3 regions of the Pseudomonas sp. KH_046_2 genome follow, and region 1 is predicted to be linked to each of the others. Evidence: predicted binding sites of a transcription regulator. Region 1 holds the regulator's gene; each other region holds the start of a gene.

Region 1 (12,630 bases):
ACGTTCGGCGCGGTTTCGATTTCCGACTGACGCAGGTAAACCACTTCGGCCACGCTGTCGACCATGATCCCGACCACCTGCTTGTCGGCTTCGATAATGACGATACGGGTGTTGTCGCTGATCTCGGCATTCATCAGGCCGAAGCGCTGGCGGGTGTCGATCACGGTGACGACGTTGCCGCGCAGGTTGATGATGCCCAGCACGTAGCTCGGGGCACCCGGGACCGGGGCGATTTCGGTGTAGCGCAGGACTTCCTGGACGCGCATCACGTTGATGCCGTAGGTCTCGTTGTCCAGCTTGAAGGTGACCCATTGCAGGATCGGATCTTCGGAACCCTTTGCCGCCGTTGCCTTGTCATTCATACCCTGCCCCCTCAAGAAACCGCCCTGGCGGTGTGTGTTCTGTGCAACATCATCAGAGTGACGTCGCCTGTTTTGTTTATTTGACTGATGTCGGTTTGTGGCCCGGCTTGCTGCCGGACATGTGCCGGGCTCCGCCGCTGGCGATCAACTCGGCCAGTGAGGCGACATCGAGCAAGGCGCACATGTGTTCAATCACCGTGCCGGCGAGCCATGGCCGCTGACCTCGGTGACTTCTCCATTTGATTTCATTCGGGTCCAGGCGCAACGAGCGGCTGACCTGATGCACCGCCAGCCCCCACTCGTAGCCCTGCACCGAGATCACGTATTGCAGGCCCTGCTTGAAATCGTCGCGGTAACGGTCGGGCATGACCCAACGCGCGGTATCGAGCACTTTGAGGTTGCCGGCCTGGCTCGGCAGGATGCCCAGGAACCACTCCGGCTGGCCGAACAACGGCGTCAATTCGTGACCGGCCAGGGAGTAGATCGACCCCAGGCACACCAGCGGCACTGCCAGGGTCAAGCCGGCGACATCGAACAGCAGGCATTCGAAGGGTTCGGCAGCCCAGGACGGACGACCATCGGTTTCCACCGGTGGCGGCGTATTGCTCGGCGGCAGATGCACTTCGACGACTGGCGGCACCAGCGCCGCAGGCTCCTCAATGACTGGAGCCACCAGGGTTTGCAACAGCGACGCAAGGGTCGATACCGGCGCCAGAACGGGTTCCGGGGCTTCGACCACGGCTACGGGAGTCTTTGCCAAAGGCGCGACAGCCGGAGCGGCAGCCACTGCGGTTTTCTGTGCATCCAGGGCCTGCTCTTCGAGCACCGCGGCCTGGAACTCGTCCAGCACGGCTTGCTCTTCGATGACATTCACCGCTTCGACAACCTCGACCAACGCCTCGATCTCCGGCGTCATCTCTTCGGTTGCGTCTTGCAGCAGGTTGTCCAGGTACGACTGCAACGCCAGTTGCGGCCGCGATGTCGTCTTCATCGGCCGATTCATTGGCACACCTGCGCGGGCGCTACGGGAATTGGGTTCATGTCACGCTACCTGCGTAACAAGTTGCGCCGCCAGCATATGCTTGAGCAACGCGCGGTAAGCGAGAACGCCACGGCTCTTGCCGTCGAATTGCGAAGGCGTCAGACCGGCGCGGCTGGCATCGCGCAGACGCGTGTCCACCGGGATGTAGCCCTGCCAGATTTCCTCGGGGTATTTGTCGCGCAACACGCGCAAGGTTCCGAGGGACGCCTGGGTGCGTCGGTCAAACAGGGTCGGCACGATGGTGAAGGGCAACGCCTGTTTGCGCGAACGGTTGATCATCGCCAGGGTGTTGACCATGCGCTCCAGGCCCTTGACCGCCAGGTGTTCGGTCTGCACCGGGATCACCAGTTGCTGGCTCGCCGCCAAGGCATTGACCATCAGTACGCCGAGCAATGGCGGGCTGTCGATCACGGCGTAATCGAAGTCCTGCCACAGTTGCGCCAGGCTCTTGGCAATCACCAGGCCCAAACCACTCTGCCCGGGCGACTGGCGCTCAAGGGTGGCCAGCGCGGTGCTGGACGGCAACAGGGAAATGCGTTCGTCACTGGTCGACAGCAGCAGTTGACCCGGCAGGCCTTGCGGCACGCTGCCCTTGTGCAGGAACAGGTCGTAGCTGCTGTGCTCCAGGGCGTCGGGGTCGTAGCCGAAGTAGCTGGTCATGGAGCCGTGGGGGTCGAGATCGACCACGACCACGCGCTTGCCCGCCTCCGCCAGTAAACCGGCTAAAGCGATGGAGGAAGTGGTTTTACCGACACCACCCTTTTGATTGGCGACTGCCCAGACTCTCATTCGGATTGTTCCTCCCGGCCGAATGGATCGACCGAGAAATAGCTCAACGTGTTAATGCCGGTGCCGGAGAATTGACGGCGCTCTCTCGTACCGGCGACTTGACCGGGGTCGGTGCAGTTTGTGTGCCAGCACGCTTCAACGCGGCATCCGGTTGCGCATGGGCGGTTCCGGTGCCGGTCAGGCTGCGGCGAACATCGAGGTTGCGCGACACCACCAGCACCACGCGACGGTTGCGCGCGCGGCCTTCAGCGGTGGCGTTGTTGGCCACCGGCTGAAACTCGCCGTAGCCCACCGAAGCCAGGCGACCGGGGTTCACCCCTTGCATCGCCAGCATGCGCACGATGCTGGCCGAGCGCGCCGAGGACAGCTCCCAGTTGGTCGGGTACTGCGCGGTGCGGATCGGTTGATCGTCGGTGAAACCTTCGACATGGATCGGGTTGTCGAACGGTTTCAGGATCGCCGCGACCTTGTCGATGATGTTGAACGCGATGTCGCTGGGCATAGCATCGCCGCTGCCGAACAACAGGCTGGAATTGAGCTCGATCTCGACCCACAACTCATTGCCGCGCACGGTCATCTGGTTGGAGCTGATCAGGTCACCAAACGCCGCGCTGATGTCGTCGGCGATGCTCTTGAGCGGATCGCTGGCGCCGGAGACGCCGGCATCGACCTGGTCACTGTCCTTGACCAGTGGCTTGGCCGGGGTCACGGTCTTCGGCCGCTCGTCACCGATGGGGATCGGCTTGAGCGAACGATCGGAATCGGTAAAGACCCCGATCAGCGCTTCGGAAATGACCTTGTACTTTCCTTCGTTGATCGAAGAGATGGAGTACATCACCACGAAAAAGGCGAACAGCAAGGTGATGAAGTCGGCGTAGGAAACCAGCCAACGTTCATGGTTTACATGTTCTTCCTGATGTCGACGACGAGCCATAGTCCATTACCCCCCATCAATCCATGAAGCCCTGAAGCTTCAACTCAATGGAGCGTGGGTTTTCACCTTCGGCGATCGACAGGAGCCCTTCCAGCAACATTTCGCGATAACGCGACTGGCGCAACGCAATGGATTTGAGTTTGGCGGCGATCGGCAGCAGCACCAGGTTGGCACTGGCCACACCGTAGATAGTGGCGACGAACGCCACGGCAATACCGCTGCCCAGCTGCGATGGATCAGCGAGGTTGCCCATGACATGAATCAGGCCCATGACCGCACCGATGATGCCGATGGTCGGCGCGTAACCACCCATGCTTTCGAAGACTTTGGCCGCTTCGATGTCGCGGCTTTCCTGGGTGTAGAAGTCCACTTCCAGAATGCTGCGGATCGCTTCCGGCTCGGCGCCATCCACCAGCAGTTGCAGGCCTTTGCGCGCGTAGTTGTCGGGCTCGGCGTCGGCGACGCCTTCAAGGCCCAGCAGGCCTTCCTTGCGGGCGGTCAGGCTCCAGTTCACCACGCGGTCGATGCCACCGGCCAGGTCGACACGGGGCGGGAACAGGATCCAGGCGAGGATCTGCATGGCGCGCTTGAAGGCGCTCATCGGCGATTGCAGGAGCGCGGCGCCAATGGTGCCGCCGAGCACGATCAGCGCGGCCGGGCCGTTGGCCAGGGCGCCGAGATGACCGCCTTCAAGGTAGTTGCCGCCGATGATCGCGACAAAGGCCATGATGATGCCAATCAGGCTTAGAACATCCATCAGATACAGGCCTCGACCAGGTGCTTGCCAATGTCGTCCAGGCTGTACACCGCGTCGGCGAGTTCGGCTTTGACGATGGCCATCGGCATGCCGTAGATCACGCAACTGGCTTCGTCTTGCGCCCAGATCGAACTGCCGCCCTGCTTGAGCAGGCGCGCGCCTTCGCGACCGTCGGCGCCCATGCCGGTCAACACCACCGCCAGAACTTTGTCACCGAAGGTCTTGGCTGCCGAACCGAAGGTGATGTCCACGCACGGCTTGTAATTGAGACGTTCGTCACCCGGGAGGATTTTCACCGCGCCGCGGCCGTCGATCATCATCTGCTTGCCACCCGGCGCCAGCAGCGCCAGGCCTGGACGCAGGATGTCGCCATCCTCGGCTTCCTTGACGCTGATGCGGCAGAGCTTGTCCAGGCGCTCGGCGAAGGCCTTGGTGAAGGCGGCCGGCATGTGTTGGACGAGCACGATCGGGGCCGGGAAGTTGGCCGGCAATTGGGTCAACACCCGCTGCAGGGCAACCGGGCCGCCGGTAGACGTACCGATGGCCACCAGTTTGTAGGCTTTGCGCTTCGGCGCAGGCGAGGACGCAGTAGCCGCATGCGTACGCGCAGGGATCGGTGTCGGTGCCGGACGTACGGGCGTGCTGCTGCCGTAACTGCCGATGCTCGCAGGCGCAGGCGTCGGGGCTGGTGCAGCAACAGGTGCCGGAGCGTTGTAGGCACTGATTCGACGATTGCTGCGCGAGATGCTGAGGATCTTCTCGCACAGCAGTTGCTTGACCTTCTCGGGGTTGCGCGAGATGTCTTCGAAATTCTTCGGCAGGAAGTCCACCGCGCCGGCATCCAGCGCATCGAGGGTGACCCGGGCGCCTTCGTGGGTCAGCGAGGAGAACATCAAGACCGGGGTCGGGCAGCGCTGCATGATGTGCCGCACGGCGGTGATGCCGTCCATCATCGGCATCTCGTAGTCCATGGTGATCACGTCGGGCTTGAGGGCCAGCGCCTGATCAATCGCCTCTTTGCCGTTGGTCGCCGTACCGACGACCTGGATATTGGAATCCGCTGAAAGAATTTCCGAGACGCGGCGGCGGAAAAACCCCGAATCGTCCACCACCAGGACTTTGACTGCCATAAACACTCCATTAGATGGAGCGAGGCCAGGCGCCCCGCTCCACCAGAATCAAATACGCCGTGTGGCGTAACGCTTGAGCATGCTCGGAACATCGAGAATCAGCGCGATGCGGCCGTCACCGGTGATGGTGGCGCCGGACATGCCCGGCGTTCCCTGGAGCATTTTGCCCAATGGCTTGATGACTACTTCTTCCTGGCCCACCAGCTGATCGACGACAAAGCCGATCCGCTGCGTGCCCACCGAAAGGATCACCACATGGCCCTCGCGTTGCTCTTCGTGAGCGGCGGAGCGGACCAGCCAGCGTTTGAGATAGAACAATGGCAGCGCCTTGTCCCGCACGATCACCACTTCCTGGCCGTCCACGACGTTGGTGGTCGACAGGTCGAGGTGGAAGATCTCGTTGACGTTCACCAGCGGGAACGCGAACGCCTGGTTGCCGAGCATGACCATCAGCGTCGGCATGATCGCCAGGGTCAGCGGCACCTTGATGACGATCTTCGAACCCTGGCCCTTGGCCGAGTAGATGTTGATCGAGCCGTTGAGCTGGGAAATCTTGGTTTTCACCACGTCCATGCCCACACCGCGACCCGATACGTCGGAGATCTCGGTCTTGGTCGAGAAACCCGGGGCGAAGATCAGGTTGTAGCATTCGGTGTCGCTCAGGCGATCGGCGGCATCCTTGTCCATCACACCGCGTTTTACCGCGATGGAACGCAGGACGTTCGGATCCATGCCTTTGCCGTCATCGGAGATCGACAGCAGGATGTGATCGCCTTCCTGCTCGGCCGCCAGGATCACCTTGCCGCCACGGGACTTGCCCGAGGCTTCGCGTTCTTCCGGTGACTCGATGCCGTGGTCGACCGCGTTGCGCACCAAGTGGACCAGCGGGTCGGCCAGGGCCTCGACGAGGTTCTTGTCGAGGTCGGTTTCTTCGCCGACCAGTTCCAGATTGATCTCTTTCTTGAGCTGGCGGGCCAGGTCGCGAACCAGGCGCGGGAAGCGCCCGAAGACTTTCTTGATCGGCTGCATCCGGGTCTTCATGACCGCGGTCTGCAGGTCGGCGGTGACCACGTCGAGGTTCGACACGGCCTTGGACATGGCTTCGTCGCCGCTGTTGAGTCCCAGGCGGACCAGGCGGTTACGCACCAGCACCAACTCGCCGACCATGTTCATGATCTCGTCGAGACGCGCGGTATCGACACGCACGGTAGTCTCGGCTTCGCTCGCCGGTTTTTCCGCAGGAGGCGCGGCCGGGGCGCGGGCAGCAGCCGGTGCAGCGGCGGCTGCCGGGGCCGGCGCTTCGGCTTTTGGCTCCGGTGCCCTGGCTACAGGTTTCGGCGCCGCAGCCTTGGCTGCCGGTGCTGCAACGGAAGCGTTCGAACCGTTGGCCACCGTCGCGGTGCCGACTTCGCTGAATTTGCCTTTGCCGTGCAATTCGTCGAGCAGCGCTTCGAACTCGTGATCGGAAATCAGATCGCTGCCGGCCGCCACCGCGCTTGGTGCCGCGGGTGCAGGCACCGAAGCAATGGCCGACTCCAGCGCCTCGACAGCAAAGTTACCCTTGCCGTGCAGCTGGTCGAGCAGTGCTTCGAATTCGTCGTCAGTAATATCGGAACTGTCGCCGGCCGCTTTCGGCGCTTCTGGCGCAGCCGGTGCCGGGACCACTGCATCGACGGCGAACTGGCCTTTACCGTGCAGTTGATCGAGCAACGACTCGAACTCGGCATCGGTGATTTCATCGCTGCCAGCGGCATGGCTGGCGGGCGCTGGAGCAGCCGCCGGAGCCTCGGCCTGGGCCTTGACGGCGTTCAGCGAGTCCAGCAATTGTTCGAATTCATTGTCGGTGATATCGCCCGATTCGGCTTCAGCAACAGGCGTTTCGAGCACGGCGGCGACAGGTGCAGCAGCCACCTCATCAGCCGATTGCGGCTCGGCCAGACGGGCCAGCGCCGCGAGCAGTTGCGGTGTCGCGGCCGTGATCGGGCTGCGTTCGCGGACTTCGCTGAACATGCTGTTCACCGCGTCCAGTGCTTCGAGAACCACGTCCATCAGTTCCGAGTCGACGCGACGTTCACCCTTGCGCAGGATGTCGAACACGTTCTCGGCGATGTGGCAGCACTCCACCAGCTCGTTGAGCTGGAGGAAGCCGGCGCCCCCTTTTACAGTGTGAAAACCGCGAAAAATTGCATTGAGCAGATCCGCGTCATCCGGACGGCTTTCCAGCTCGACCAGTTGCTCGGACAGTTGCTCTAGAATCTCGCCGGCCTCAACCAGGAAATCCTGAAGGATCTCTTCATCGGCGCCGAAGCTCATTAAGGGGGTGCTCCTACAGGTCTAAAAACCCAAAAAACCTAAAATTCTAAAACTCTAAAATCCCAGGCTGGATAACAAATCGTCCACATCGTCCTGACCGGACACAACGTCTTCTCTTTTATCGGCATGAATCTGCGGACCTTCACCCTGAGAGAGATGTTTTTGTGGATCTTTTTCAGCAAGCATCGCTTCACGGTCATGTTCGATGCCCGCAAAGCGGTCCACCTGACTGGCCATCAGCACGAGCTTGAGCAGGTTGCTTTCAACTTCGGTGACCAACTGGGTCACACGCTTGATCACCTGGCCTGTGAGGTCCTGGTAATCCTGGGCGAGCAGGATGTCGTTGAGGTTGCCCGACACCGCGCGATTGTCCGTGCCGCTGCGCGTCAGGAACCCGTCGACCCGCCGGGCCAGTTCACGAAACTCTTCGGCGCCGACTTCGCGACGCATGAAACGCCCCCAGTCCGCGCTCAACACCTTGGCTTCATCGGCCAGGCCATTGACCAGCGGCGTGGCACTTTCCACCAGATCCATGGTGCGGTTGGCCGCCGCCTCGGTCAGCTTGACCACATACCCCAGGCGCTCGGTGGCGTCGGTGATCTGCGACACTTCTTCGGCTTGCGGCATGTGCGGGTCAATCTGGAAATTGACGATCGCGCTATGCAGTTCGCGAGTGAGCTTGCCCACTTCCTGATACAGGCCGCGGTCACGGGTCTGGTTGAGCTCATGGATCAATTGCACCGCGTCGCCGAACTTGCCTTTTTCAAGGCTCTCGACCAATTCGACGGCGTGTTTTTTCAGGGTCGATTCAAAATCGCCCAATGAAGTTTCGTTATTGCCCATAGCTCCCCCGTGGCGCACTCATCAACCGATGCGTTCGAAAATCTTCTCGATTTTTTCTTTCAACGCCTGGGCCGTGAAGGGCTTGACCACATAGCCGTTAACGCCGGCCTGGGCCGCTTCGATGATCTGCTCGCGCTTGGCCTCAGCGGTCACCATCAGCACCGGCAGGTGCTTGAGCTTTTCATCGGCACGCACGTGGCGCAGCAGATCGATACCGGTCATGCCAGGCATGTTCCAGTCCGTTACCAGAAAGTCGATGCTTCCGCTGTTGAGCACCGGAATGGCGGTAGTGCCATCGTCGGCCTCGACGGTGTTGGTGAACCCAAGGTCACGCAGCAGGTTCTTGATGATCCGCCGCATCGTTGAGAAGTCATCAACGATGAGGATTTTCATGTTCTTGTCCAATTCGACCTCCAAGCAGTCTTAAACGCGCCCAGCACCTGGACGCGCCATTTCAATCAATCCGGCAATGCACTCAATGACTGTCTGGAGCACAACAGATCGCGACCGGCGCAGTTCAACACCACACCAGCCTCGTTCGCAGTGTCCCCCACACTGCCTTCAGCGCGCTCGCCACTCCCCCAAACGCCCCCGCAAACGGGCCGCGCACTGGCTGTGTAACTGGCTGACCCGCGATTCGCTGACCCCCAGGACCTCACCGATTTCCTTGAGGTTCAACTCTTCGTCGTAGTACAGCGCCAACACCAGTCGCTCACGCTCCGGCAAATTGGCAATCGCGTCCGCCAGCGCAGCCTGGAAGCGTTCATCTTCCAGATCGCGTGACGGCTCGAGATGAGCACTCGCGCCATCCTCATGCAGCCCTTCGTGTTCGCCGTCCTGCAACAGATCGTCGAAACTGAATAACCGGCTGCCCAGGGTGTCGTTCAAAATCCCGTAGTAATCGTCGAGACTCAATTGGAGTTCGGCCGCAACTTCGTGATCTTTAGCGTCACGGCCGGTTTTAGCTTCAATCGAGCGAATGGCATCGCTGACCATGCGCGTATTGCGGTGGACCGAACGTGGCGCCCAGTCCCCCTTGCGCACTTCATCGAGCATGGCGCCGCGGATTCGTATGCCCGCGTACGTCTCGAAACTGGCGCCTTTGCTGGCGTCATATTTGGTCGACACTTCAAGCAGGCCGATCATCCCGGCCTGGATCAGGTCTTCGACCTGGACACTGGCCGGCAAGCGCGCCAGCAAGTGGTAAGCAATGCGTTTAACCAGCGGCGCGTAACGCTCGATCAGCTCGTACTGCGCATCGCGTGCCGACTTCTTGTAGAGGTTGTAGCCGCTGGCTGTCATAGAACAGGTCCTGCTGTCTGCTGCACGAGCCGCTCGACGAAAAACTCCAGGTGCCCGCGCGGGTTGGCAGGCAGCGGCCAGGTATCGACTTTCTGCGCGATGGCCTTGAACGCCAGCGAGCACTTGGAACGCGGGAAGGCCTCGTAGACGGCGCGCTGCTTCTGCACGGCCTTGCGCACGCTTTCGTCGTAGGGCACCGCGCCGACGTATTGTAGGGCGACGTCGAGGAAGCGATCCGTGACTTTGGTCAACTTGGCGAACAGGTTGCGCCCTTCCTGCGGACTCTGGGCCATGTTGGCCAGGACGCGGAAACGGTTCATGCCGTAGTCGCGGTTGAGCAACTTGATCAAGGCGTAGGCGTCAGTAATCGAGGTCGGTTCGTCGCACACCACCAGTAGTACTTCCTGGGCGGCGCGAACGAAACTGACGACCGACTCACCAATGCCCGCAGCGGTGTCGATCACCAATACGTCGAGGTTGTCGCCGATATCACTGAAGGCCTGGATCAGGCCGGCGTGTTGCGCGGGGCTCAGATGCACCATGCTCTGAGTGCCGGATGCGGCCGGAACGATACGGATGCCGCCGGGTCCCTGCAGCAATACATCGCGCAGTTCGCAGCGGCCTTCGATCACGTCGGCCAGGGTACGTTTGGGTGTCAGGCCCAGCAGAACGTCGACGTTCGCCAGTCCAAGGTCGGCGTCCAACAGCATGACGCGCCGGCCAAGCTCGGCCAAAGCCAGGGACAAGTTCACTGACACATTAGTTTTCCCGACGCCACCTTTGCCGCCGGTCACCGCGATCACCTGTACGGGATGCATGCTGCCCATGTTATTTCTTTACCTTGTCTTGCATAGACGGAGGCCACATTACTGGCTGCGCGTTCACAAACGGAACAATGCATGGCAGACCATCGATGTAGGTACAAAAACTGTTCATTATTACCTCAGCCAACCTGCTTGGTCGGGCTGTGGTAGATGTCAGCGAACATGTCAGCCATGGCTTCTTCGCTGGGTTCTTCCTGCATTTGCACGCTCACGGCGCGGCTGACCAACTGGTGACGACGCGGCAGATGCAAATCATCCGGGATCCGCGGGCCATCGGTCAGGTAAGCCACCGGCAGTTCATGACTGATGGCAAGGCTCAACACCTCGCCCAGACTTGCCGTTTCATCCAGTTTAGTCAGGATGCAGCCTGCGAGCCCACAACGCTTGTAACTGTGATAAGCGGCCGTTAGAACCTGTTTCTGGCTGGTGGTTGCCAGGACCAGATAATTTTTCGAGCGGATGCCACGTCCGGCCAGGCTTTCGAGCTGCATGCGCAGGGCCGGATCGCTGGCCTGCAGGCCGGCGGTATCGATCAGCACCACGCGTTTGCGCAGCAGTGGCTCCAAGGCCTGCACCAGGGACTGGCCCGGATCGACGTGGGTCACCGACACATTGAGAATGCGCCCCAGGGTCTTGAGCTGCTCCTGGGCACCGATGCGAAAGCTGTCCATGCTCACCAGCGCAATGTTCTGCGCGCCGTACTTGAGCACGTAACGGGCAGCCAACTTGGCCAGGGTTGTGGTCTTGCCCATGCCGGCAGGGCCGACCATAGCGATCACACCGCCCTCTTCCAGCGGCTCGACTTCCGGGGTAACGATCATGCGCGCCAGGTGCGCCAGCAACATGCGCCAGGCCTGACGGGGCTCTTCGATTTCTGTGATCATCGCCAGCAGGTCGCGCGACAACGGGCCAGACAGGCCGATGCGCTGCAGGCGACGCCAGAGGTTGGCCTGGTCCGGACGGCTGCCTTGCAGCTGATTCCAGGCCAGGGAGCCAAGTTGTACTTCCATGAGTTCGCGCAGGCTGTTGAGCTCGAAACGCATCGAGTCGAACGCGCGCGGGTCCACGCCACCGGACGCTGGGGCAGCGGCCGCCACGGGGCGACGGGGTTCGGCGTAAGTCGGCTCGATCAGCGGCTCGGCGGCGGTCAACGGCAAGCCGGCGAACAACTGGCGATTGGTTGCATTGTCGCTCTCGCCATCGCCACGCAGGCTCAATTCGGCCTGGGCGGTGACGATCCGCGACTGAGTCTTGCGCAGCTCGTCTTCGAGTTCCATGTTCGGAACGCGCGGAGCCAGCGCCGACAGCTTGTAATCCAGGGCAGCTGTAAGCTCGACACCCCCGGCGATCCGGCGGTTGCCAATGATGGCGGCATCAGCGCCCAGCTCGTCGCGAACCAGCTTCATGGCCTGACGCATATCGGCGGCGAAAAAACGCTTAACTTGCATAAACCACTACCTCAGCCGTTGGGCCCTACTGTCGCAACGATGGTCACTTGCTTGTTGTCAGGGATTTCCTGGTAAGCCAACACGTGCAAACCCGGGACTGCGAGCCGGCCAAATCGCGAGAGCATCGCGCGAACCGGACCGGCCACCAGCAGAATCACCGGCTGACCTTGCATCTCCTGGCGCTGCGCCGCGTCGATCAACGAACGTTGCAGCTTCTCAGCCATGCTTGGCTCCAGCAGAACGCCCTCCTCCGAGCCTTGTCCTGCCTTTTGCAGACTATTGAGCAATATCTGTTCCAACCTTGGCTCCAGGGTGATAACTGGCAGCTCCGACTCAGTGCCTACAATGCTTTGCACGATTGCACGGGAGACGCCAACCCGCACGGCAGCCACCAGCGCGGCGGTATCTTGACTCTTGGCGGCATTGTTGGCGATGGCCTCGGCAATGCTGCGGATGTCGCGCACCGGCACTTGTTCGGCCAACAGCGCTTGCAACACCTTGAGCAACTGCGACAGCGAAACCACGCCAGGCACCAGCTCCTCGGCCAGTTTCGGCGAGCTTTTGGCCAGCAATTGCATGAGGTGCTGCACTTCTTCGTGACCGATCAGTTCACTGGAATGCTTGTAGAGTATCTGGTTCAAGTGGGTAGCCACTACTGTACTGGCATCGACCACCGTATAACCGAGGGATTGCGCCTGGGCGCGCTGGCTGATTTCGATCCAGACTGCCTCCAGGCCGAAAGCCGGATCTTTGGCGGTAATGCCATTGAGCGTGCCGTAGACCTGCCCCGGGTTGATCGCCAGTTCGCGATCCGGGTAAATCTCCGCTTCGGCCAGGATCACACCCATGAGGGTCAAGCGATAGGCGCTTGGTGCCAGGTCGAGGT
Region 2 (5,752 bases), 880 kb from region 1:
CCCGTGGCGAAACCCAGGCCCTGGTAGTCGCGACTCTGGGCACCGCCCGTGACGCGCAACTGCTGGACACCCTGGAAGGCGAGAAAAAAGACCCGTTCATGCTGCACTACAACTTCCCTCCGTTCTCGGTAGGTGAGTGTGGTCGCATGGGTGGCGCTGGTCGTCGTGAAATCGGTCACGGCCGTCTGGCCCGTCGTTCGGTTTCGGCCATGCTGCCTGCCGCTGACGTGTTCCCGTACACCATCCGTGTGGTTTCGGAAATCACCGAATCCAACGGTTCGAGCTCGATGGCTTCCGTTTGCGGTGCTTCCCTGGCCCTGATGGACGCTGGTGTGCCGATGAAGGCGCCGGTTGCCGGTATCGCCATGGGTCTGGTTAAAGAAGGCGAGAAATTCGCCGTCCTGACCGACATCCTGGGAGACGAAGACCACCTGGGCGACATGGACTTCAAGGTAGCCGGTACCGCCAAAGGCGTCACCGCGCTGCAGATGGACATCAAGATCAAGGGCATCACCGAAGAAATCATGGAGATCGCTCTGGGCCAAGCCCTGGAAGCGCGCCTGAACATCCTCGGCCAGATGAACCAGATCATTGGCCAGTCGCGTACCGAACTGTCGGCCAACGCTCCGACCATGATCGCGATGAAGATCGACACCGACAAAATCCGTGATGTCATCGGTAAAGGCGGCGCGACCATTCGTGCGATCTGTGAAGAAACCAAGGCTTCGATCGACATCGAAGACGACGGTTCGATCAAGATCTTCGGCGAAACCAAGGAAGCGGCTGAAGCAGCACGTCAGCGCGTTCTGGGCATCACCGCTGAAGCCGAGATCGGCAAGATCTACGTCGGCAAGGTTGAGCGTATCGTCGATTTCGGCGCATTCGTCAACATCCTGCCTGGCAAGGACGGTCTGGTTCACATCTCCATGCTGAGCGACGCTCGCGTTGAGAAAGTGACCGACATCCTGAAAGAAGGCCAGGAAGTGGAAGTACTGGTACTGGACGTGGACAACCGCGGCCGTATCAAGCTGTCCATCAAAGACGTGGCAGCAGCCAAGGCTTCGGGCGTTTAATTACGCCTCACGCCTGACTGCTTCAACGTTATAAAAAATGCCCCGCAGTGAAAGCTGTGGGGCATTTTTTTGTCTGCAGGAAATTGAGACGTTCCGGAAGTTGCCTGCCCCTGAAGTCAGTGCTAGGTTTAGCCCACCGCCCGTGTAGCTCAGCCGGTAGAGCAGCGCACTCGTAACGCGAAGGTCGCAGGTTCGATTCCTGTCTCGGGCACCAGCAAGACTTGTTTTCAGATGATCCCGAATGGTTCTGAAGGCCAGACAAACCGCGCTTTATACGGTTTTTTGCGTCAGAGAGATCCTTGATGATCCAGATCCATCTTCCATTCCCCAGATCAACGAGAACGCCATGACAATAAAAGAATTGACCCAAGAAGCCAGACACGAAGAAGCACTGAAAAAGTACGTGCTGGATGTGCCGGATCTGATGGAAGAGATCAAGGACCTGAGTGCCGATGATCAGAAGGACCAGATTCAGTGGGCGTTCGAGGATGAAGCCGAAGCCCAGGGCTTGCAGCCGTGGGAGTTGAGCCTCAAGTACACCTCGACTCCGGAAGAGTACGAGACAGAACGCCTGAAGCTGCATAAAGAAGCTGCCGAGGTGTTGGGCGTCGAGTGGGAAGAGTACTGCGAGATGAACTATCTGGTGGTCTGACAAAAACGCCAGCCTTGATGAGGCTGGCGTTTTTTGTACGGCGAGGCGCGATCAGAGACTCAGGCGCATCGACAGATCGACCGCCTTCACATCCTTGGTCATCGCACCGATCGAAATGTAATCCACCCCGGTCTGTGCAATCGGCAGCAACGTGCTTTCGTTGATCCCGCCGCTGGCCTCCAGCTTGGCCTTGCCGGCGTTCAGGCGCACGGCTTCGCGCATGTCGTCCAGGCTCAGTTCGTCGAGCATGATGATGTCGGCACCGGCCGCGAGCGCTTCTTTCAGTTCATCCAGGCTTTCCACTTCAATCTCGACCGGTTTGCCCGGGGCGATCTTGTGCGCGGCGGCGATGGCCTGCGCGATGCCGCCGCTGGCGGCGATGTGGTTTTCCTTGATCAGGAAGGCGTCATACAGGCCGATGCGGTGGTTATGGCAGCCGCCGCAGGTCACGGCGTACTTTTGCGCCAGGCGCAGCCCCGGCAGTGTTTTGCGGGTGTCGAGCAACTTGACCTGAGTCTCGGCCACGAAGTCCGCCAGGTATTGCGCGCGGGTCGCCACGCCGGAGAGCAATTGCAGGAAGTTCAGGGCGCTGCGTTCGCCGGTCAGCAGCGAGCGTGCCGGGCCTTCGAGGTGGAACAACACCTGATTGGGCGTCACCCGTTCACCGTCGGCAACCTGCCAGTGCACCGCCACCCGTGGGTCCAGTTGCCGAAACACGTTATCCACCCAGGCGGTACCGCTGATGACGGCTGCGTCGCGGGTAATGATGGTGGCTTTGGCCAGGCGCTCGGCCGGGATCAACTGCGCGGTGATGTCGCCGCTGCCGATGTCTTCACGCAACGCACGGCGCACGTTGGCTTCGATTTCGGCGGTCAGATCGGCGAGACGTAGATTCGGCATAACGGACTCCACAAACAAAGTGGCTCGATTATAGTGCCATGGCACGGGCCAACCCAAGGCATCAGAGCGTTACGTTGGCGCTGGCGCCTGCATTTGGTCGAATCCCTGCCGTTGTCGCGTTGGTCATCGTTGCCGAACAAACGCCTGTTTGAGATCGGCAACCTCCAGCGCCTCAAACACGGCAAGGGATCGCGCCCCGGGGGATTATCGCGGCATACTGTGCCAATACAGTCGACGTTGAAGGAATCGGTATGCAGTTGGACCCCGCGAGCGGTTGGATTCAGGGTGTGCATGTCTGCCCCTCACCCAACTTCAATGCGCGCCCCACAGGCGAAATTTCCCTGCTGGTGATCCACAACATCAGCCTGCCGCCGGCGCAGTTCGCCACCGGCAAGGTGCAGGAATTTTTCCAGAATCGTCTGGATGTCACCGAACACCCCTATTTTGAAGGGATCGCGGATTTGCGGGTGTCTGCGCACTTTCTGATCGAACGTGACGGTACCGTCACCCAATTTGTTTCATGTCTTGAGCGTGCGTGGCATGCGGGTGTCTCGTGCTTCGAGGGGCGGGAAACCTGTAACGATTTTTCCGTGGGCATCGAGCTCGAAGGCACGGATGATCTGCCGTTCACCGACGCGCAATACAGCGCGTTGACAGCCCTGACCCGCCAGTTGCAACAGGCGTTCACGGCAATCACCACAGAGCGTATCTGCGGGCACAGCGACATTGCACCGGGGCGCAAAACCGATCCAGGGCCGGCGTTCGACTGGGCACGCTATCGTGCCGCCCTGGCACAAGAGGAAGGACGATGAGTTTTCTGGTGTTGCTGTTGGCGGTGTGGATCGAGAAGTTCTCGGCCCTGCGCCATCGAGTTCAGCGTGACAATGGCTGGACACACGAGCTGAACAAGCTTGAAGCCAGCCCGCGACTTTCAAACCGGCCATGGCTGGTGCTGGCGGTACTGGTCTTGTTGCCGGTGGCGTTGCTGGGTTTGCTGCTGGTGGTCATTGAGCCCGTGGCCTACGGGTTGCTGGCGTTGCCGATCCATTTGCTGGTGGTGATCTACAGCCTGGGGCGCGGTGATCTGCTGGGCGATCTCGGGCCGTTCCGCGATGCCTGGCGTCGGGAAGACCTGCAAGCGGCGGCTCATGTCGCCCAGCGCGACCTGGATATCTGCGCAGACAATGGCGAGCAATTGCTGGAGCAGGTCGAAGGGCATTTGCTGTGGGAGGCCTACCATAGCTTTTTCGCGGTGATTTTCTGGTACTTCCTGTTGGGTCCGGTCGCGGCGCTGAGTTATCGGTTGCTGGCGCTGGCCGAAGAACACGGGAAAAACCCCGCAGTGGTCGAGCGCGCCGGGCAACTGCGTCACGCCTTCGACTGGTTGCCGGTGCGTCTGCTGGCGGCGAGCCTGGCGTTGGTCGGCAATTTTGTCGCGGTCAGTCGGGTCATGCTGCATGAGCTGCTGAACTGGAACATCAGCGCCGCGCAACTGATCGTGAACGTCGGGCTGGTGGCCGGTGAAATTCCGGCGCCAGTGACCGGCGCAGAAGGTATCAACAATCTGGACCGCATCTGGGCGCTGCTGCTGCGTGCGGCGGTGCTCTGGTATGCCGGGTTTGCGTTGTGGACGGTCCTGCATTAACGCTGCATTCAAAGCAAGCTCCTTAGCCACAGGGCGATCACTAGTCCGAAGTGCTTCGCCCTGTCGTTAACCTTAAGTTACAAAACCTCCTGCCGATTTAAGTTATACAGAGATAGCGCCGAATAGTGGCTATCTGCCGTCCGTCTGCGCCTGCCAATAAAAAAAATAAGAAATTGAAGGGAGACATCCAGTGAAGAGCTTGCTCTATCCCGCTGTCGCACTGATGAACCGCCTGAGCTTCGGCATGAAGTTCAGCCTGATCAGCGTACTGTTCCTGGTGCCGATGCTGGTGACCAACTTCTATCTGGTGCGTGACTCCTACCGCGAATTCCAGGGCACGCGCATCGAACTGCAAAGTCTCGACCTGTTGGGCAGCAGCCTGACGTTGCGGCGCGATCTGGAAACCCTGAACAACCTGGTGCAGATCAATGTCAGCCTCGGCCAATCCGGCAAGGCCGGCAATGTCGAATCGAAGATCAGCGCCCTCGAGCAGAATATTCTGACTCGCCTGCAAGGGCTGACGGCGATGACCAGCGACCCGGAGCAGGTCGCGGTGTTTGATGGCAAACGCGATGAAATGATCGCCGCGTTCAAGGCCCAGCAAACGGAAAACTCCCTGCAAAGCAAAAGTGCCTTGATCGGCAAGCTGGTGGGCAGCGCGCAGATTTTCAGCCAGCTCATCACCAGCCAGTCCGGCCTCAGTCGCGACAACCAGAGCGACATGCGCCAGTTGAGCGAGCTCGTCACCCTCGTCACGCCACGGGTCACCCAGATCCTGGGCGAAGGTCGGGCAATGGGGTCTTATTCGTTGGGGCAGGGGTTCATCAACTCGGCTTCGAGTACCCGTTTCGATGAATTGCTGGCGCAGATTGAAAAGCTCCAGGCCGAGTACGGCCTGAAGTTGCAGGATGCCCTGGGTTCCAGCAACGCCGCACGCGATAACCTGGCCGCTCAGGCCGATAGCAGCCGGGCATCCTTGAAGAAAGCCAGCGAGCTGTTCGAGGAACAAGTGGTCATGGCCGATACCCTCGACGCGCCGTGGCAGGTTTTTTACGATCAGGTCAGTGCCCTGATGGACCAGACCTACCAACTCAATGAAGCAACCCTGAAGTATCTGGGCCCGCAGTTGCAGCAACGCCTGGAGCAGAACCGCACGCACATGGTCCTGCAGGCCGTGGCGCTGTCAGTCGTGTTTGTGTTGATCTTTTATCTCTACGGCGCTTTCTATGCCTCGACCCGCACCACGCTCAAGCGCCTGGGGGCGGTGATGGACAAGGTGGCGGCCGGCGACATGACCGTGACCTTCAGCGCCCACAGCCGCGATGAGCTGGGGGAGTTGGGCGAGGTGTTCAACGGCACCGTGAAGAAAATCCATGACCTGATCGAGCGGGTTGGGCAGACCGTCAGCGAAGTCGAGCGTCAGGCCGGGCAAGTGGAAAGCGTTTCCGCGCAAAGCAACCAGGCCGTCGCCGGGCAGCGCAC
Region 3 (5,752 bases), 3.1 Mb from region 1:
CACGACCTCAAGGAAAAACTTCAGGACCGGGGCTGGCTGAGCCCGACCGCTTCGAAACTGGGAAAAAGCGAGTTGGCGGTCGGCCAGGGTAAAGGCAAGGTGGTCTTGCAGACCTTCGAGAAGAGCAGCCTCGAACTGCTGCAAAAGGAGATGCCGAAGGTGCCGAAGATCCTGCTGTTGTGGGTCGGTGAAGGCAGTATCGAGCCCAAGTCCAAGGTGACATTTGCCGAGTCCGGCGAAAAGGATAAAGCCGCTTACTACGCCAAACAGCAACCGAAGGACAAGGCCGAATTCCAGCAATGGGTCGACTACGCCAAGGCCCAGGGCGCCATCGGTACCGGCCCGTCCGCCGCACTGACCCAGGGTGGCGACCAGAGCTACTCGGATCTGGTGCAACCCTGGATGAACCAGTACACCCACGATCAGGGCCTGCTGGTGCACGTCTACACCATCGACGATGCGGTGGACTACCGGAAAGTCATGGACGCCGGTGTCGACGGCATCTTCACCAATCGCGCCAGTGAGTTGTTGAAGTTCTATAAACGCCCGGCGGCCGCCAGTGTCGATCAGGTGTTGAAGAACAACGGTTTTTAAATGACCCAAGGTAACGAGTGGACTGGCCAACTGTGGCTCGGGCGTGACTATGCCCTGATCCACGGTCGGTCGGGGCGCACCGCGCCCCACTCTCACTACGCCCATCAACTGATCTTCGCACCCGACAGGCCGGTGACCGTTGAGCTCGACGGCACGCCTGTCACCGCCACTCGCCTGCTGATTCCTTCACACGTTCGACATGCCATTGTCGAAGCACCGGATCCGCTGTTCATGCTGTATGCCGAGCCGCTAGTCTTTGATGCGCCGACATTCGGCCAGGCAATGTCGGACGCCGAACTGTCCCTGCAAGGTCTCGATCAGGCAGTGCGCAACTGTTCGCGACGCGCTCTGACCGACCCACGGATCGACCGCGCCATCGCCGCCATCGATGCGTCCCTGGCAAACAAAGTGGCCGCGCATGCGGTGGCCGACACCGCTCATTTGTCCATGAGCCAGCTACAGCGACTGTTCGTCAGCCAGGTAGGCTTGCCGGTACGCAGGCTGGTGCTTTGGCGCCGCCTGCGCCTGGCGATGGAATTGATCCTGGCGGGCGAAGCCGTGACGCTGGCGGCCCATGCGGCCGGGTTTGCCGATTCGGCACACTTTTCCCGCAGCCTGAAAAAACTCTTTGGCGTGACCGCCCGCCAAGCCTTGCGACACCTGGACCTGTTTGTGCTGGACTGACTCAGCGACGCAACGCTGGCGGCACGAGTGGCTCTTCTCCCAACGCTATCGACTCAAACGGATCGAGCAACTGCGCCACATAATCCACCGGAAAATCCGGACGGCTGCCGATCCCGAGGTCGCCTTGGCGAATCTGATAGTCCTGCGTGTAAAAACCGGTCCCCAACAGCCAGTCCCACAGGTTGAAGAACAAGGCGAAGTTGACGTCGCCAGCTTTGCCGTACTTCATGTGGTGAAAGCGGTGCATCGGTGCCCAGGCAAAGATCCAGCGCCAGGGACCAGGGCGCATGTCGACATTCGAATGCTGTAACAAAAGCTGAATCGCGATGGAGAACGCCAACAGCGCTGCAACGTCTTGCGGGATGCCAAGTACCAGCAGCGGCAACAGTCCCGCCGAAGCTTCGAGCATTTGATGCAGCGGGTGTTTCATCAAGCCGTTGAAGCCATACAGGCGTTGCACGCTGTGATGCACCGCGTGCAATCGCCACAGCCAGGGCAGTCGATGACTGGCGTAGTGCATCAGGCTGACCCCGGCATCCGCGACGAAAATCGCCAGCCCCAGTTGCAGCCATAACGGCCAGCCCTGTGGCCACGCACCCTCAACCGCCAGCAACGCCACCAGAGCCGGCAATGCCAAAAGTCCGAGGGCGCCCAGCGTTTCGTTGATGAGTGCATGGAAGATGTCCCGCCGACGATCGCCGGCACTGTGGTTCCAGCAAGCTTCATAGGGCAGTGCCCATTCAGCCAGGAACGACACCAGCAAGGCTGCAATAAACAGCAGCATCAACCACAGCGTCGACAGGCCACCGACACCGATCAGCCACACCCCTGCCCCGATGAATCCGCCCCAGAATACCGGTGCGTACAACCCCGCAATGATAGTTTTCATCGCCACCTCCATTGATTGAAGGCAAAGCATGCGAGTTGATCCGGGCACAGAATTGAACAAACGAAGCAATCGAACGCTCAGTTTTAAGGGTGAATTAAGTTGATACGACTAACCTGATCCCACTTGAACAACTATCCCAAGGAAAGAACTCATGAAGACTTTGACTGCCCTCTTCACCGCTGCCGCCCTGACGCTCACCGCTGGTTTGGCCCAGGCCAAAGACGTTCCCGTCGACCAGATCCCTCAGCTGGTGAAGGAGGGCAAGATCAAGCCTATGGAAGAGTTGAACCAGATCGTGTTGAAGCTGCACCCGGGGGCCACCATTACCGACAGCGACCTGGACAAACACTCCACCATCTACGAGTACGAAGTCGAACTGCGTGACGCCAGCAACGTTGAATGGGACGTGGATTTGAACGCCACCACCGGCGAAGTCCTGAAGAACAAAAAAGACGTCTGATGCACACAACAAAGAGCCGCACGGTTTTCGGATCGTGCGGCTTTTCTGCGTCTGGATGATTGATCAGGCCGACGTGCTGACCATGGCGTTTTTTTTCCAATGTGGATTCAGGTTCAACCCGTCATCGACACCCTATACCTGCACTTGAGACCGACTGTGTACCGACTCGATAAGGAACCCGGTACACCGTCCCTTTCATCAAGCGCTCAGGCGCGCCGTCACCTCGTTCAACCGCCCCGACAAACCGTGCAGGTTGTTGCTGGCCGCTTCAGTGCGCTGCACGTTGTCCAGGTTGGTGCTGGCGATGCTGGTGATCTCGGTGAGGTTGCGCGAGATGTCTTCGGCCACCGAGGTCTGCTCTTCGGCGGCAGTGGCGATCTGGCGGTTCATGTCGCGGATGGCTTCCACGGCCAGAGTGATGCGTTCGAGCATGGCGCCGGCCTCCGTCACTTGCTGCACGCTTTGCTCGCTGCGCGACTGACCGCTTTCAATCGCCTGGGCCGCTTCGATTGCACCGGTCTGCACGGTCTGAATGATCTGGTTGATTTCGATGATCGACGCCGCCGTGCGCTGGGCCAGGCTGCGCACTTCATCGGCCACCACCGCGAAACCGCGCCCGGCCTCACCGGCACGGGCCGCTTCGATGGCCGCGTTGAGTGCCAGCAGGTTCGTCTGTTCGGCGATGCCGCGAATCACTTCCAGGACCTTGCCGATGCGCCCGCTGTCGGTTTCCAGTTGGCGGATGACCGTGGCGGTATTGGCGATTTCACCGCGCATCTGGGTGATCGTATGGATGGTGCCCTGCATGACTTTTTCGCCCTGTTGGGCGGACTGGTCGGCGTCGTCGGCGGCCCGCGCCGCTTCGGCGGCATGACGGGCGACTTCCTGTGCCGTAGCGGACATTTCGTTCATCGCCGTGGCCACCTGATCGGTGCGGTTGAACTGTTCGTTGGTACCGCCGGCCATCACGGTGGCGATCGAGTTCAACTCACCGCTGGCGCTGTCCAGGTCCGACGCGCTGCGCTGCAAACGGCTGAAGGTTTCGGCAAGGAAATCGCGCAGGGTGTTGGCGGCCATCGCCAGTTTGCCCAACTCGTCCTGACGGGTGCTGGCCACGCGCTCGGCAATACGTCCCTGGCTGAGCTGCGCCACGTATTCGATCAGTTTGCGGATCGGCTCGACCAGGTTGCGGTTGACCAGCCACAGGCTCAGCAGGCCGATCAGCCCCCCCGAAACCAGCATCACGACCAGCCCCAGCAACACCGTGCGATCGGCACTGGCACTGATCAGTGTCGATTGTTCGGCACCCTGCTTGCGCAACTCGCTGACCAGTTCACTCATCTGATCGCTGGCCGCGCGGTCCACGCCCTTGACCGCCGCGTCGCCCGCCGCCGGGTCACCACCGGCGGCCACGAACGCGTCCCGGCCCTTCTGATAGGCCGTGCCCAACTGGCGATGCTCGTCACGCAAGCGATTGATGCGGCTCTTGAGTGGCGGCTCGATACCCTTCTGCGCGGCCAGTTCGCCGAGGATGTTTTGCACATCGCGCTGACGCGCCTCGAATTGCCCCCAGTACTTGCTCAGGTCCGCCGGTTGCTTGCCGCGCAGCAGGACGTTTTTCCACTCCTGCACCTGCACCTTGAATTGCAGGTTGGCTTCATCGATCAATTGCGAGGTGTGCAGCGGGCCTTCGATCAGATTGGCGTAGTTCTGCACGCCGCTGGACAGGAAGTGAAAGCACGCCAGGGCGATCAACAGCATCGCCAGCAGACTGCCGCTCAGCAGGGCGAGAATTTGTGCTCTCAGGGACTTTTGCAAAAGCATCGCAGGGTACTCATGACAGGAATGAGGCACGCCCGTAAAGGCGTGAAAAGTGTCCGGACATCCCTGTCTGCGGTCCCGGCCGAAGCCGGCGGCGCGCAACTCAACCCAAGCGTGATCGGCTAGCCAGAGCGGTTCTTGAGAAAATCCCGACCGCCGGTAGAACAATTGTTTGCGTTATTTTCCTGTCACAAAAACGTCACCCCCGCTTGCGATGATGCCGCTCAAGTGAACCTGCAAAACACGTGACAGGCGCCTCCCCTTGCGAGTCCTCATGAACCACAGCATCGATCAAAGCCATCGCGACACGGATCTGTTCGGCCTGCTTTACGGTTTCAGCTTTCGCCCCGGTGAGGCCGGTCGGGAAATCAATTCCGCCGAGGCCTTGCAGTACCTGCAACAACCGCAAAGCGACGAGCAATTCCTCTGGTTGCACCTGAACCTCGCCCACGCCGCGTGCGAGCGCTGGATGAAGAGCCATCTGGAGTTGCCCGAAGAATTTTTCGAAGCGCTGCACGAAGGCTCGCGGTCGACGCGCATCGAGCATGTCGACTCCGCGTTGCTGGCGGTGGTCAACGATGTGGTGTTCAACCTCAGCAACATGGTCTCGTCGGATGTCTCGACCCTGTGGGTGTGCGCCCGCAGCCAATTGATCATCAGCGCCCGCCTGCAACCGCTGCACTCGGTGGACAAATTGCGCTCGTCGGTGAAGGCCCGGGAGTGCTTTCGTTCCCCGCTGGAGTTGCTGGTGCATCTGCTGCGCGACCAGGGTGAAGTGCTGACCCAGATCGTGCGCAAGACCAGCCAGAGCGTGGATCAGATCGAAGACGAATTGCTGTCCTCACGCCTGTCGACCAACCGCGCCGAACTGGGCGCCAATCGCCGGGTGCTGGTGCGTTTGCAACGGCTGCTGGCGCTGGAGCCAGGCTCATTGCTGCGCCTGCTCAACCGGCCGCCGCAATGGCTGCAAAAGGAAGACGTGAAGGAGTTACGCAAATCCACCGAGGAGTTTGCGCTGATTATCAACGACCTCACGGCGCTGGGTGAGCGGATCAAGCTGTTGCAGGAAGAGATCGCCGCCAACATCAACGAACAGACCAACCGCACGCTGTTCACCCTGACCGTGGTGACGGTGCTGGCGCTGCCGATCAACATCATCGCCGGTTTCTTCGGCATGAACGTCGGCGGCATTCCGCTGGCCGATGATCCGCAGGGTTTCTGGGTCCTGGTGGCGCTGGTCGCGACCTTTACCGTGATCGCCGGGCGCTGGGCGTTTCGCAAGCAGCAGGATTATTAACGTCTGC

The links. The regulator FliA, encoded in region 1, starts transcription of late flagellar genes. The targets are predictions, from matches to a motif close to CTAAAGTTTNNNNNNNNNNNGCCGNTAA.
Region 2: a site for FliA is predicted at 4,342-4,369, ahead of AC3IX1_RS03985 (methyl-accepting chemotaxis protein). Genes of this name have one in related genera too.
Region 3: a site for FliA is predicted at 4,564-4,591, ahead of AC3IX1_RS22010 (methyl-accepting chemotaxis protein). Genes of this name have one in related genera too.

The regions. Positions count from the first base shown of each region.
Region 1 is NZ_CM174480.1:1,756,448-1,769,077, reverse strand. Features, by position in the region: gene AC3IX1_RS08025 (chemotaxis protein CheW) at 1-362, opposite strand, end outside; gene AC3IX1_RS08020 (CheW domain-containing protein) at 439-1,365, opposite strand; gene AC3IX1_RS08015 (ParA family protein) at 1,405-2,193, opposite strand; gene motD (flagellar motor protein MotD) at 2,237-3,127, opposite strand; gene AC3IX1_RS08005 (flagellar motor protein) at 3,144-3,884, opposite strand; gene AC3IX1_RS08000 (protein-glutamate methylesterase/protein-glutamine glutaminase) at 3,884-5,014, opposite strand; gene AC3IX1_RS07995 (chemotaxis protein CheA) at 5,063-7,327, opposite strand; gene AC3IX1_RS07990 (protein phosphatase CheZ) at 7,382-8,170, opposite strand; gene AC3IX1_RS07985 (chemotaxis response regulator CheY) at 8,192-8,563, opposite strand; gene fliA (RNA polymerase sigma factor FliA) at 8,732-9,472, opposite strand; gene fleN (flagellar synthesis regulator FleN) at 9,469-10,299, opposite strand; gene flhF (flagellar biosynthesis GTPase FlhF) at 10,416-11,744, opposite strand; gene flhA (flagellar biosynthesis protein FlhA) at 11,756-12,630, opposite strand, start outside.
Region 2 is NZ_CM174480.1:880,317-886,068, forward strand. Features, by position in the region: gene pnp (polyribonucleotide nucleotidyltransferase) at 1-1,073, shown strand, start outside; tRNA gene AC3IX1_RS03960 (tRNA-Thr) at 1,212-1,287, shown strand; gene AC3IX1_RS03965 (DUF6388 family protein) at 1,420-1,725, shown strand; gene nadC (carboxylating nicotinate-nucleotide diphosphorylase) at 1,777-2,625, opposite strand; gene ampD (1,6-anhydro-N-acetylmuramyl-L-alanine amidase AmpD) at 2,877-3,437, shown strand; gene ampE (regulatory signaling modulator protein AmpE) at 3,434-4,270, shown strand; gene AC3IX1_RS03985 (methyl-accepting chemotaxis protein) at 4,461-5,752, shown strand, end outside.
Region 3 is NZ_CM174480.1:4,852,479-4,858,230, forward strand. Features, by position in the region: gene AC3IX1_RS21990 (glycerophosphodiester phosphodiesterase) at 1-594, shown strand, start outside; gene AC3IX1_RS21995 (helix-turn-helix transcriptional regulator) at 595-1,278, shown strand; gene AC3IX1_RS22000 (sterol desaturase family protein) at 1,280-2,167, opposite strand; gene AC3IX1_RS22005 (PepSY domain-containing protein) at 2,319-2,627, shown strand; gene AC3IX1_RS22010 (methyl-accepting chemotaxis protein) at 2,826-4,451, opposite strand; gene AC3IX1_RS22015 (transporter) at 4,723-5,745, shown strand.